DNA from 2 places in the Variovorax sp. P5_A3 genome. Region 2 is predicted to be linked to the other one. Evidence: riboswitches for the same ligand, from Rfam matches in the RefSeq annotation. Region 2 holds a riboswitch; the other holds the start of a gene.
The links. Region 2 has a riboswitch for glycine ahead of gcvT (glycine cleavage system aminomethyltransferase GcvT). Riboswitches for the same ligand answer to the same signal wherever they lie in the genome.

Region 1: it holds a riboswitch for glycine, as region 2 does, so the genes downstream of both, AC1D3B_RS16085 (FAD-dependent oxidoreductase) here and gcvT (glycine cleavage system aminomethyltransferase GcvT) in region 2, are expected to answer to the same signal.

What each region holds. Positions count from the first base shown of each region.
Region 1 is NZ_JBFUKW010000009.1:62,436-67,880, reverse strand. It holds gene AC1D3B_RS16095 (FIST signal transduction protein) at 1-545, shown strand, start outside; gene AC1D3B_RS16090 (D-amino acid dehydrogenase) at 557-1,858, opposite strand; glycine riboswitch at 1,944-2,055, opposite strand; glycine riboswitch at 2,065-2,160, opposite strand; gene AC1D3B_RS16085 (FAD-dependent oxidoreductase) at 2,187-3,440, opposite strand; glycine riboswitch at 3,521-3,627, opposite strand; gene AC1D3B_RS16080 (helix-turn-helix domain-containing protein) at 3,777-4,511, opposite strand; gene AC1D3B_RS16075 (hypothetical protein) at 4,635-5,445, shown strand, end outside.
Region 2 is NZ_JBFUKW010000019.1:78,603-84,047, forward strand. It holds gene gcvP (aminomethyl-transferring glycine dehydrogenase) at 1-835, opposite strand, end outside; gene gcvH (glycine cleavage system protein GcvH) at 876-1,250, opposite strand; gene gcvT (glycine cleavage system aminomethyltransferase GcvT) at 1,290-2,453, opposite strand; glycine riboswitch at 2,499-2,611, opposite strand; glycine riboswitch at 2,625-2,728, opposite strand; gene AC1D3B_RS24995 (ABC transporter permease/substrate-binding protein) at 2,768-4,294, opposite strand; gene AC1D3B_RS25000 (alpha/beta fold hydrolase) at 4,388-5,191, shown strand; gene AC1D3B_RS25005 (ROK family protein) at 5,211-5,445, shown strand, end outside.

The sequences.
Region 1 (5,445 bases), on a different contig from region 2:
TATCGCTCGACGCGCCGGAGCAGGCGGTCGACGCGGTCCGGGCCACGCTCGTGGGCCTGGCCACAGCCGGCAGCGACGGCGTGCGGCGTACGCGCGACCTCGGCGCCGACGTTCGCGTGCGTCACATCATCGGTCTCGACCCGACGCGTCGCGGCGTGGCGATCGCCGACGTCGCCGAAGCCGGCATGCGCATGAGTTTCTGCCGGCGCAACGCGCAGGCCGCGCGTTCCGACCTCATGCGCGTGTGTGCCGAGATCCGCGAGGAACTGGAGCCGGAGGAGCAGACGCTTGCCACCGCCCGCGCAGTGGCCGCCGGCGAAGCCGAAGCGGCGCCGCATCCGGCCCGACGCATCGCGGGGGCCGTGTACGTGAGCTGCTCCGGCCGCGGCGGCCCGCACTTCGGTGCGCCGGGGGCGGAATTGCAGATCGTGCGTCACGCGCTGGGCGACGTCCCGCTGGTCGGCTTCTTCGCGGCCGGCGAGATCGCGCGGAGCCACCTCTACGGTTACACCGGCGTCTTGACGGTGTTCACCAGCAACGACTGAGCGCCTGCCGTTCAGGCGGGCTGCAACGCGGGTGAGGTGTTCGCGCGCAGGCCGGTGAACGCGAAGTCGACTTCCGGCGCCAGACCGCTCACGATGCGGGCGATCGACTTGCCTGAGCCGCAGGCATGCGTCCATCCGAGCGTGCCGTGGCCGGTGTTCAGGAACAGGTTCGGCAGTTTCGTCCCGCCGATGAGTGGAACGTTGCTCGGCGTCGCGGGGCGAAGGCCGGTCCAGAACTGGGCGTTTTCGGCATCGCCCGCGCCCGGGAACAGTTCTTCGACGCGCCTCACGATCGCCTCGCAGCGCACGCGGTTCAGGTCGCGGTCATAGCCGTTGAATTCGGCCGTCCCGGCAATCCGCAACCGGTCGCCCGACTCGGAGGTGTAGCGCGAGAACACCAGCTTGTACTCATCGTCGGTCAACGAGACCTGGTGCGCCTTCGACGCGTCCTTTACAGGCAACGTGACCGAGTAGCCCTTGGCCGGATAGATGGGCAGTCGGATGCCGAGCGGCGCCGCATAGAGCGGGCTGAGTGAGCCCATCGCGAGCACGAAAGCATCGCCGCGGATGCGCTGGAAGCGGCCTTCGCTGTCGGTGGCTTCGACGTGGTCGATGCTGCCGCCAGCCTCGCGCAGCGCCGTCACGGTGTGGCTCATGAGGAACTTGACGCCGGCCGCCGTTGCCAGCTTCACGAGTTCGCGTGCGAAGCGATTGGCGTCGCCCGATTCGTCCTCGGCTGTGTAGGTAGCCCCTGCGAGCTGCGGGCGGATGTGGGCCAGCGCAGGCTCGATCTTCACGGCCTCGTCGGCCGAAATCACCTGGCGATCGCAGCCCAGGGCGCGCATCTGTTCGGCGGGCTCGAGGGCAGCGTCGAACTCTTTTTGTGTGGTGTAGAAGTGCAGGATGCCCTGCGTGCGCTGCTCGTAGCCGATGCCGGTGTCGCGGCGCAGTTGCTGCAACGTGTCGCGGCTGTAGGTGCCGAGCCGAACGATCTGCTCGATGTTGTGGCGGGTGCGGGCCGGCGTGCATTCGCACAGGAACTGCAGGCCCCACAGCCATTGCCGCATGTCGGCGCGAATGCGGAAGAGCAGGGGGGCATCTTCCTTGCCGAGCCATTGCAGCACCTTGAGGGGTGCCCCCGGATTGGCCCAGGGTTCGGCGTGGCTCACCGAAATCTGCCCGCCGTTGGCGAAGCTGGTTTCGGCGGCCGGCGTGGCCTGCCGGTCGATGACGGTCACTTCGTGGCCGAGTTGCTGGAGGTAGTAGGCCGAGGTCACGCCGAGCAGGCCGGCGCCAAGAACGATCACGCGCATTTCAAGCACCTTCGAAGGTTGCAGCGCTTGGACGGATCGGTATCGGAAGCTGAAAAGATATAGCAACCGGACCGACGTCCAAGTTGCCGCTCCCCCTGTCCTCGGTACCTGAGAGATTCACCCGTTGCGCCCGCAACGGGTTTGCTCCTTCGGTGCATCACGCTCACATGGGGTGATGGCTCTCCAGACGGCTATGACAGTTGGTGCAGTACAGGCCCGTCTTGCGAGCCGACCTGAGCGTTTATGGGAGTTTGCGCCTTCGGTGGGGCCGCTTGCGCGACCCGCTCTCCTGCAGTGCGGCGATTGTAGGCGCCGACGGCCTTGAAAGCTACAAGCCCCTGAAGGCGAACTGGAGTTCGGGGCGCAGGCCGCTGACGATGCGGGCGATGGACTTGCCCGCTCCGAGGGCATTGATCCAGCTCGGCGTACCGGGTGCCGTGTTCAGGAAGAGGTTGGGGAGGCGCGTCTTGCCGATCATCGGCAGGCGCGTCTTGCTCACGGCGTGCATCTCCGTGGCGAGGGATGCGTGCGCCAGGTCGCCCGCTCCGGGGAGCAGTATCTCGACGCGCTTCAGGATTGCATTGAAGCGGTCCGAATCGGGTTCGCTTTCTTCGTCGAGGCCGGCACGAACCGTGGCGGTGACGCGCAGATGGTCGCCTTGCGGCGTCTCGACACGGTCGATGCGCAGCTTGCCCTGGCGATCACGCAGCGCAACGCGCGGCGCGCGGGCGGGATCCTTGACCGGTATCGTGACGATGTACTCGCGCACGAAGCGCAGCGGCATGTCGACGCCCAGGTACTCCGCATGCTGGACGCTCGACGAGCCCAGCGCCAGCACATAGGCCTGGGCGCGCAGCGTGGTGGAGCGGCCGTGGGGATCGAGCAATTCGACGCGGTCGATGCGGCCGTCACGCTCCTTGAGCGACACCACCGTGTGCTTGGTCAGGAAACGCACCCCCGCGGCGCGGCACAGGAAGACCAGGCTTGCCGCGAACTGCGCAGGATCGCGGGCCGGGTCCTCGACCGAGTAGGTGGCGCCTGCGAGCTTTTCGCGGATGGCCTGGAGCGCGGGCTCCATGCGGATCGCGTCGTCGGCCGAGAAGAGTTGTTCCTCGCAACCGAGTTCGGACCAGTGCGGGGCGCGAGCCAGGCGATTGTTGAAGGCCGCGCCGTCGGTGAACAGGTTCAACAGGCCTCCGATGCGCCCGCCCTGGGGCAGGCCGGCCTCTTCGCGCAGGATGCGCGCACTCTTGCGACTGTAGGCGGCGAGGCGAACAAGGTGCTCGACGGGGTCGCGCTGGGGCGGTGCACCGATGGCGCGATCGACCAGCCTGGCGATGCGGCGGCGCAACCCCACACGCAGGCGGGTCCACCGGCCTTGTCCTTGTGTGCGTCCGGCGTGGACAGGCGTGGATCCGGGCTGCTTCAGCCCGGACGCGTCGGCGGTCGGCGCGGCACGCCCCCGCGCCTTGGCCGCCGGCGTCGCATGCCGGTCGACCACGATCACTTCATGGCCCAGTTGCTGAAGGTAATAGGCCGAGGTGACACCGAGCAAGCCGGCGCCGAGTACAACCACGCGCATGTCCGAATCCTTTTGGGATGGCATGAACGGCGGGCGTTGGTGCTCACTGTGCGAAGCGGCCGTCACCCGGGGTTCAGACTGCCGCTCCCCCTGTCTCTGTTACCTGAGAGATTCATCCAGTGCGACCTGCAGCGGACTTGCTCCTTCGGTGCGCCACATGGCGTGGCGTCTCTCCAGTCGGCGATTGATCAATAAGAAGCAGTGCCCGAACCACTGTGCGTGCGGTTCACCTGAGCGTTCATGGGAGTTTGCGCCGTCGGTGGGACGTCAAGGCGTCCACTTTTCTGCAGCCCACGATTTTATATAGGAAACCGGTTTCCGTGTGTTGCATCACACTCAGGCGCGCCGCAGGCGGGTGAAGAGCTCGAACTCCCAGTTGCGCATGCCCAGCAACAGGGTGTAGCCCTCCCGCTCCTTGGGCGACAGCTTCTGGTCGGTCTGGTGCTGCTGCGCGAAGTCCTGCGCCACGCGCTGCAGGCGGTCCAGGAAGGCCGGGGCAAGCGACTTGCTGATCGACCCGTGCACCAAAAGGAGGCCTTCCGCGGGGCCGTCGAAGCCGCCGCGGTAGTAGTCGAGCACCACGTTCTCCCGGAAAAAGTCCATCACCGGCCCGTGCGGCCGCCAGCGGAAGGTCTTGGCCAGCTTCAGCCGGTAGCGGTTCAGGGGACGAAGTTCAATGATGCCGATCCGGTCGAGCTGGGCCAGGTAGCCGATGCACTCGGCCTCGGTGATCCGGTAGGCGCCGACGATCTGCTCGAGCGTCCACTGGCTCAGCACGCAGATGGCCAGCAGCAGCAGCTTCTTGTCCTTGACCACCGCCTTTTCCTGCTCGAGCGTCAGTTCCTTGAGCAGCGGCTGTGAATCCGCGACCCGACGGGCGAGCTCAGCGAAGTCGATCTTGAGAGCGCGGCAGATGGCGTCGACCCGGGTGAGCGGCATGTCGCCCTTGGCGAGCATGCGCTTGACGCTCGACTCGGCCATGTCCAGCGACTTGGCGAGATCCGCGTAGGTCATGTGGGCGTTCTTGAGTTCGTTCTTGAGGGCCTGGACCAGATCGACGGTGGTGCTCATGGAGGGGGCGGTATTGCCGGTTGATACCGGAAGTGGTGGAAAAGTACTCCGTATCGATTTTCGATGCCTCCGGGTGGGTTGACAACCTAGATTCCGTCCCACGCCAACCACCGGAGTTCCGCCATGTCGCTGTCGTCCCTATCAAGTCGCGAACGTTGCGTGCTGACGCTGTTCGCGCTGCTCCTGCTGGCGGCGATCGTCGGGCCGTCGGTACCGGCGCCCGGATACGGCCCGAACGCCTTTGCCGACGGTCAGGCCTGGCACGGCCTTCCGAATGCGATGGACGTGCTGAGCAACCTGCCATTCGCCGCCATCGGCTTCTGGGGCCTGCGCTGGATCCATTGGCTGGACCGGGTGCACGAGGAAGCCCAGGATGCGGCGGTGCCGCCCCAGGCTGCGGTGCAGCCGCCGGTCAATTTGCTCGATTGCGCCTGGATGTTCTTCGCAGGCCTGATCCTCACGGCGCTGGGTTCGGCCTTCTACCATCTGGCACCCGACAGCATGCGGCTGGCGGCCGACCGCGCCGGCATGGCCGTCGCCTTCGCGGGGCTGGTGGGCTTCGCGGTCTGCGAGCGGGTGAGTTCGCGTGCCGGCTGGCCCGCGGCCTGGTTCACGCTGGTGGGCGGCCTGCTGGCGGCGGCTATCTGCCACAAGACCGGGAACGCATTGCCGTGGGCCCTGGTTCAGTTTGGCGGCATGACACTGATCGCGGCGCTGGCGATGACAAAGCCCACGAAGGGCGCGATCGGTCTCAAGCTGGGCTGGGTGATCTTCTTCTATGGGCTTGCCAAGATGCTCGAGCTTGCGGACCACACGATCTTCGAAGCGACGAATCAGCTCGTGTCGGGCCACACCCTCAAGCACCTGACGGCTGCGCTGGCGGCGCTCCCGGTGTTGCACGCCTTGCAGACCATGGAACGGCAGACGCTGCGGC
Region 2 (5,445 bases):
TGCCGCAGACGATGTCCGCGTCCCATTCGCCGGGAGGCGCCAGGAGCGTCAGCGCGAGCAGGTCGGCCGCCACGCAGAAGGCGGCGCCGAACTGGTGCGCGTGGCCCGCGAGCGGACGCAGGTCGTGCACATGCCCGGTGGTGGCGGGGTATTGCGCCAGCACGCCGAAGAATTCGCTGCTCGCCATGAGGTGCGGCAGGGTCTCGGACACGGTGCTGACCTTGACCTCGATGCCCAGCGGCGCGGCACGTGTCTTGATGACCTCGATGGTCTGCGGATGGCAGTCGCCCGACACCAGGAAGACGTTGCTCTTGCTCTTGACGCTGCGCTTGGCCAGCGTCATCGCCTCGGCGGCGGCCGTGGCTTCGTCGAGCATCGACGCATTGGCGATGGCCATGCCGGTCAGGTCGCAGACCATCGTCTGGAAATTGACCAGCGCCTCCATGCGGCCCTGCGAGATCTCGGCCTGGTAGGGCGTGTAGGCCGTGTACCAGGCGGGGTTCTCCAGCACGTTGCGCAGGATCACGCCGGGCGTGTGCGTCCCGTGGTAGCCCTGGCCGATGAAGCTGCGCGCCACCTTGTTCTTCGCCGCGATGGCCTTGAGTTCGGCCAGCGCGTCGGCTTCCGTCACCGGCGCCGGCAGGCGCATCGGACGGCTGCGGCGGATGGCCGGCGGCACGATGCCGTCGATCAGCTCGGCGCGCGTCGTCGAGCCGATGGCGGCCAGCATGCGCGTCTCGTCTCCGGCTTCGATGCCGATGTGGCGAGCGATGAATTCCTCGGCGTTCTCGAGTTCGCCGAGCGAGGGGAGGGTTGGCAGGACGGGCGTCGACATGGAGGTGATGGGTGGGTCAGGCAGGAGGGGCGGTGAGGGATCAGTTCTCTTCCGAGAACTTCGTGTAGGCCGTTTCGTCCAGCAATGCTTCGAGTTGGGTCGCATCGCTGATCCGGACCTTGAAGAACCAGCCGGCGTCCATCGGCGCGCTGTTGGCGAGCGACGGATCGGCGCGTAGCGCCTCGTTGACTTCGGTGATCTCGCCCGAGACGGGCATGTACACGTCGGCTGCGGCCTTGACCGACTCGACCACGCCCGCGACTTCGCCCTGGTTGAAGGTCTTGCCGACTTCCGGCAGGTCGACGAACACCACGTCGCCCAGCGCGTCCTGCGCATGTACCGTGATGCCCACGGTCACGAGGGTTGCGTCGTCCTCTTTGACCCACTCGTGGTCCTTGGTGTACTTGATCGTCATGAAAGAAGCTCCTTGGGGAAAAAGAATGTCAGTGGGGAATCAGCCGCGGAAGTACCGGGCGGGGACGAAAGGCATGGTGCTCACTTCCATGAGCACAGGCTTGCCACGAACGATCCCCTGGATGCGCGTGCCGGGCTCCGCATAGGCCAGCGCGACGTACCCCATCGCCACCGGCCGATCGACCGTCGGACCGAGCAAGCCGCTGGTCACTTGGCCGATGGCAAGGCCTTCGAATGATTCAAGGAGCGTGCCATCGCGCACCGGAACGCGCTCCAGCGCCACCAGGCCGACGCGCTTGCGTTTCAGCGTCTCGTGGTCGAGATGGCCTGCCGTGCCGCTGGCGGCCGTGAGTTGGGCGAGGATCTTGTCCGCACCCGGAAAACCGCCTTCGCGCGCGCCTCCGGTGCGCCGCACTTTCTGCATCGCCCAGCCGAGCGAAGCCTCGACCGGCGTCGTGGTCTCGTCGATGTCGTTGCCGTAGAGACAGAGTCCAGCTTCGAGCCGCAGCGAATTGCGCGCGCCCAAGCCGATGGGCTTGACCTCAGGTTGTGCGAGCAGCAGGCGGGCCAGGGCTTCGGCATCCTTGGCCGCGACCGAGATCTCGAAGCCGTCTTCGCCCGTGTAGCCGCTGCGTGTGACGAAGGCCGGCAGGCCGCCGATCTGGACCGCGCCGCCGGTCATGAAGACGAAACGCTCGACGCCGGGCGACAGACGCGCCAGCGTCGCCGCAGCCTGCGGCCCCTGCAGCGCCAGCAGGGCATGGTCGGGCATCGGCAGGACCTGGCAACGCTGGCCGATCTTCGCCGTGATGTGCGCAATGTCAGCCGCCTTGCACGCGCCGTTCACGATCACGAACAGCGAGTCGTGGCCTTCGTTGAAGAACATCAGGTCGTCGAGGATGCCGCCCTCGTCATTGAGCAGCAGGCCGTAGCGCTGCTTGCCCGGCGCCAGTCCGATCACGTCGACCGGCATGAGGGTCTCGAAGGCCGCCGCGGCGTCGGGACCGACCAGGCGCAGCTGGCCCATGTGGGATATGTCGAACAGGCCGGCGGCCTCGCGCGTGTGCTTGTGCTCGGCCATCAGGCCGGCGGGGTATTGCACCGGCATCGAGTAGCCCGCGAAGGGAACCATGCGGGCGCCAAGCTCCACGTGCAGGGTGTGAAGCGGTGTCTTCAGAAGATCGTTGGTCGATGCGGAGGCCAAGGCACTCTCCAAAGGGGCAGTCCAGATCCATGACCGGAGCCATGGGCCACCCCTGCTGTCCGCTTTACCTGAGAGATTCGCCCCACGATCGGGGTTTGCTCCTTCGGTGGACGGCCCTCCGACGTAGTGACGGGCCGCCTCTCTCCAGCAAGGAAACGCCCCGTGTGAAAGAGCGCCTCGTCAGTCCTTTTGCCTGAGCGTTCGGGCCCTTGTGATGAGGGGACCTGCGCCTTCGGCGGCACCGCTGTCGCGGGGCTCTCTCCTGACCGGCCGAGTGTAAGGGATTGGGCGAGAGATCCTCCGGTTGGACGGATTCAGGTTTGCGTGCGCCGGCGCATCAGGTATTCGATGGTCTCGAACAGGGCCTCGCTCAGCAGCGCCAGCACGGCGGCGGGGACCGCGCCGGCCATCAGCAGTTCGCGGTCGTTGAGTGCGAGCCCGGTCACGATGCGTTCGCCGAAGCCGCCCGCTCCGACGAAGGCCGCGATGGTTGCGGTGCCGATGGCGATGGTGGTCGCCGTTCGCACGCCGGCCAGCAAGGTGGGCAGCGCCAGCGGCAATAGCACCGCGCGCAGGCTCTGCCCGCCCGTCATGCCGAGCGCGGTGGCTGCCTGTCGCAGTCCTGCGGGAACCTCGGTCAAGCCGGTGACCGTGTTGCGCATGATGGGCAGCAATGCATAGAGCGTGAGCGCGACCAGCGCAGGCAGCGTGCCGATCGCCCCGATCAGCGAGATCAGCACCGCGAGCAGCGCCAGCGAGGGGATGGTCTGCAAGAGCCCCGTGAGACCCAGGACCAGCGCGCGCGCCCGCAAGTGCGGAAACACGAGGATCCCGACTGGCACCGCGATGAGGATCGCCACCCCGACCGAGACCAGGACGAGCATCAGGTGCTGCCGCGTGAGCCGGCCCAGGTCGGGGCCGAACAGCTTGGCGACGAAGCCGCGCGAAGCCGCATCCGCAGGGGCGGCGTGGCCTTGTGCGAGGAAGTCGCGGGCGACCACGTCGAAGGCGACGCCTTGCAGTTCCGCACGCGCATTCATCGCGATCATGGCGCGTTCGTCGATGCGGCCTTCGAGCTTCTGCAGCGCCGCCCATGCTGTCGGCCAGCGCGTGGGCACGTCGAGCCGATACAGCACCACGGCGTCATAGCGCGGGAAGTAGCCGCGGTCGTCCTGCAGGACGCGCAGGCCCAGGTGATCGATCTTGGCGTCGGTGGTGTAGATGTCGATCACGTCGATCTGCCTGGCGCCGATCGCTTCGTACGCGAGTCCGTGGTCGAGGCCGGTGGGCGTCTGCTTGAATCCGTAGCGCGCAGCGAGACCCTGCCACCCGTCCGCGCGGCCGATGAACTCATTCGACAGGCCGAGCTTGAGGTCAGGATGGCTTGCCAGGTCGCTCAGCGTGCGAATGCCGAGCCGGTCCGCATCGGCCGCTCGCATGGCGAGCGCATAGCCGTCGTTGAAGCCCAGCGGAATCGCGACACCCAGCCCCAGCGGCGCGAGGGCCGCGTTCATCGCTTCGCGCGACATCGACTGGGAGCCCTTCAGGATCTCCAGCGCGATCGTGCCGGTGTACTCGGCATAGAGATCGATGCTCCCGGAGCGCAGGGCCTCGTAGACGATCGCGGTGTTGCCGAGCCCTTGCCGGACCACGGGCGGTGTCGGCATTTCGGGCGCGGCGGTCTGGGCCAGGACCTCCGCCAGGATGTACGACTCGGTGAAGCGCTTGGAACCGATGCGCAATCCCTGTTCCTGCGCGTGGGCGAACGCGACGGCGCAGAGCAGCCCCAGGCAGAGCAGGCCCCGGCAGGTGACGAGCCAGGGGTGGCGCAGTGAAAGCATCGGTCCAGTGTATCGGTGGTGGTGGTGGTGGCGAGGGGCTCGTTCTCCTACAGCGGCTCGTGCGGCAGGCTGATGTGTCGGCGCACTGTGTGAATGCAAACTGAACACGTGCAGATCAACTATGTCCGACGCGGTGAAGGGAAGCCTCTGTTGCTCATTCACGGCCTCGGCAGCAGTTGGCGCTCATGGCAGACCGTGCTGAATCCGCTTGCCGCCGAGCGTGCCGTGGTCGCGATCGACCTGCCGGGTTTCGGCAAGAGTCCCCCGCTCGCAGGGGAGGTGTCGGTGCGCACGCTCGCCAGCGCGGTCGCCCAGTTCCTGTGGGAGCACGATCTGGTGGGAACCGATGCGGTCGGCAGTTCATTGGGCGCTCGCCTGGTGCTCGAACTGGCGCGACGGGGCGGGGTGCTGGGCTCGGTCATCTCACTGGGGCCGGGTGGCTTCTGGGCTGGATGGGAGCGCTATGCGTACCAGAGTTCGATCTGCTTCTCGATGCGGGTGGTTCGCGCTCTGCAGTTTGCGATGCCGGCGATCGCATGCCATGACTGGTCGCGTGCGCTGCTCCTGACGCAGCTGTCGGCACAAGCCGCCAGGTTGTCACCGGCACTGGTGCTGGAAGAGATGCGGAGCTACGCTTCGTCGGCGTCCTTCAGCGTGATGCTGCGCGATATGGTGAGCGGCTTGCCACAGGAAGGACTGGCGATCGGGAGCCTGTCCAAGCCGATGGTGATCGGCTGGGGCCGGCTCGACCGGGTGTGCTTTCCCCGGCAGGCGGCGCGCGCGCAGAAGCTGTTTCCGGATGCCCGCCTGCACTGGTTCGAGCGGTGCGGCCATTTTCCCCATTGGGACGCGCCGGAGGAAACGGCTCGCCTGATCCTGGAGACCACCGCCGATTGACGGCTTCATGAAAGATCTGATGCCTTCCGAACGAGACTTGCTTCCGCTTCCCGACGTCCACGGCGCTCGCGAACTGGCCTCCGTCATCGTCGAGGGCTACAGCCTTCAGTTGCGGGACAAGGATGGCTTCATCGGGGACCAGGCCAGCCAGACCGCGTTCCGCGAATTGCTGGAACGATGGCGCCAACGGCGCCGTCGCAAGGGCAAGGACCCGCTTGGCGGACGCCATTCCAAGGACCTGAGCAAGCGCACGC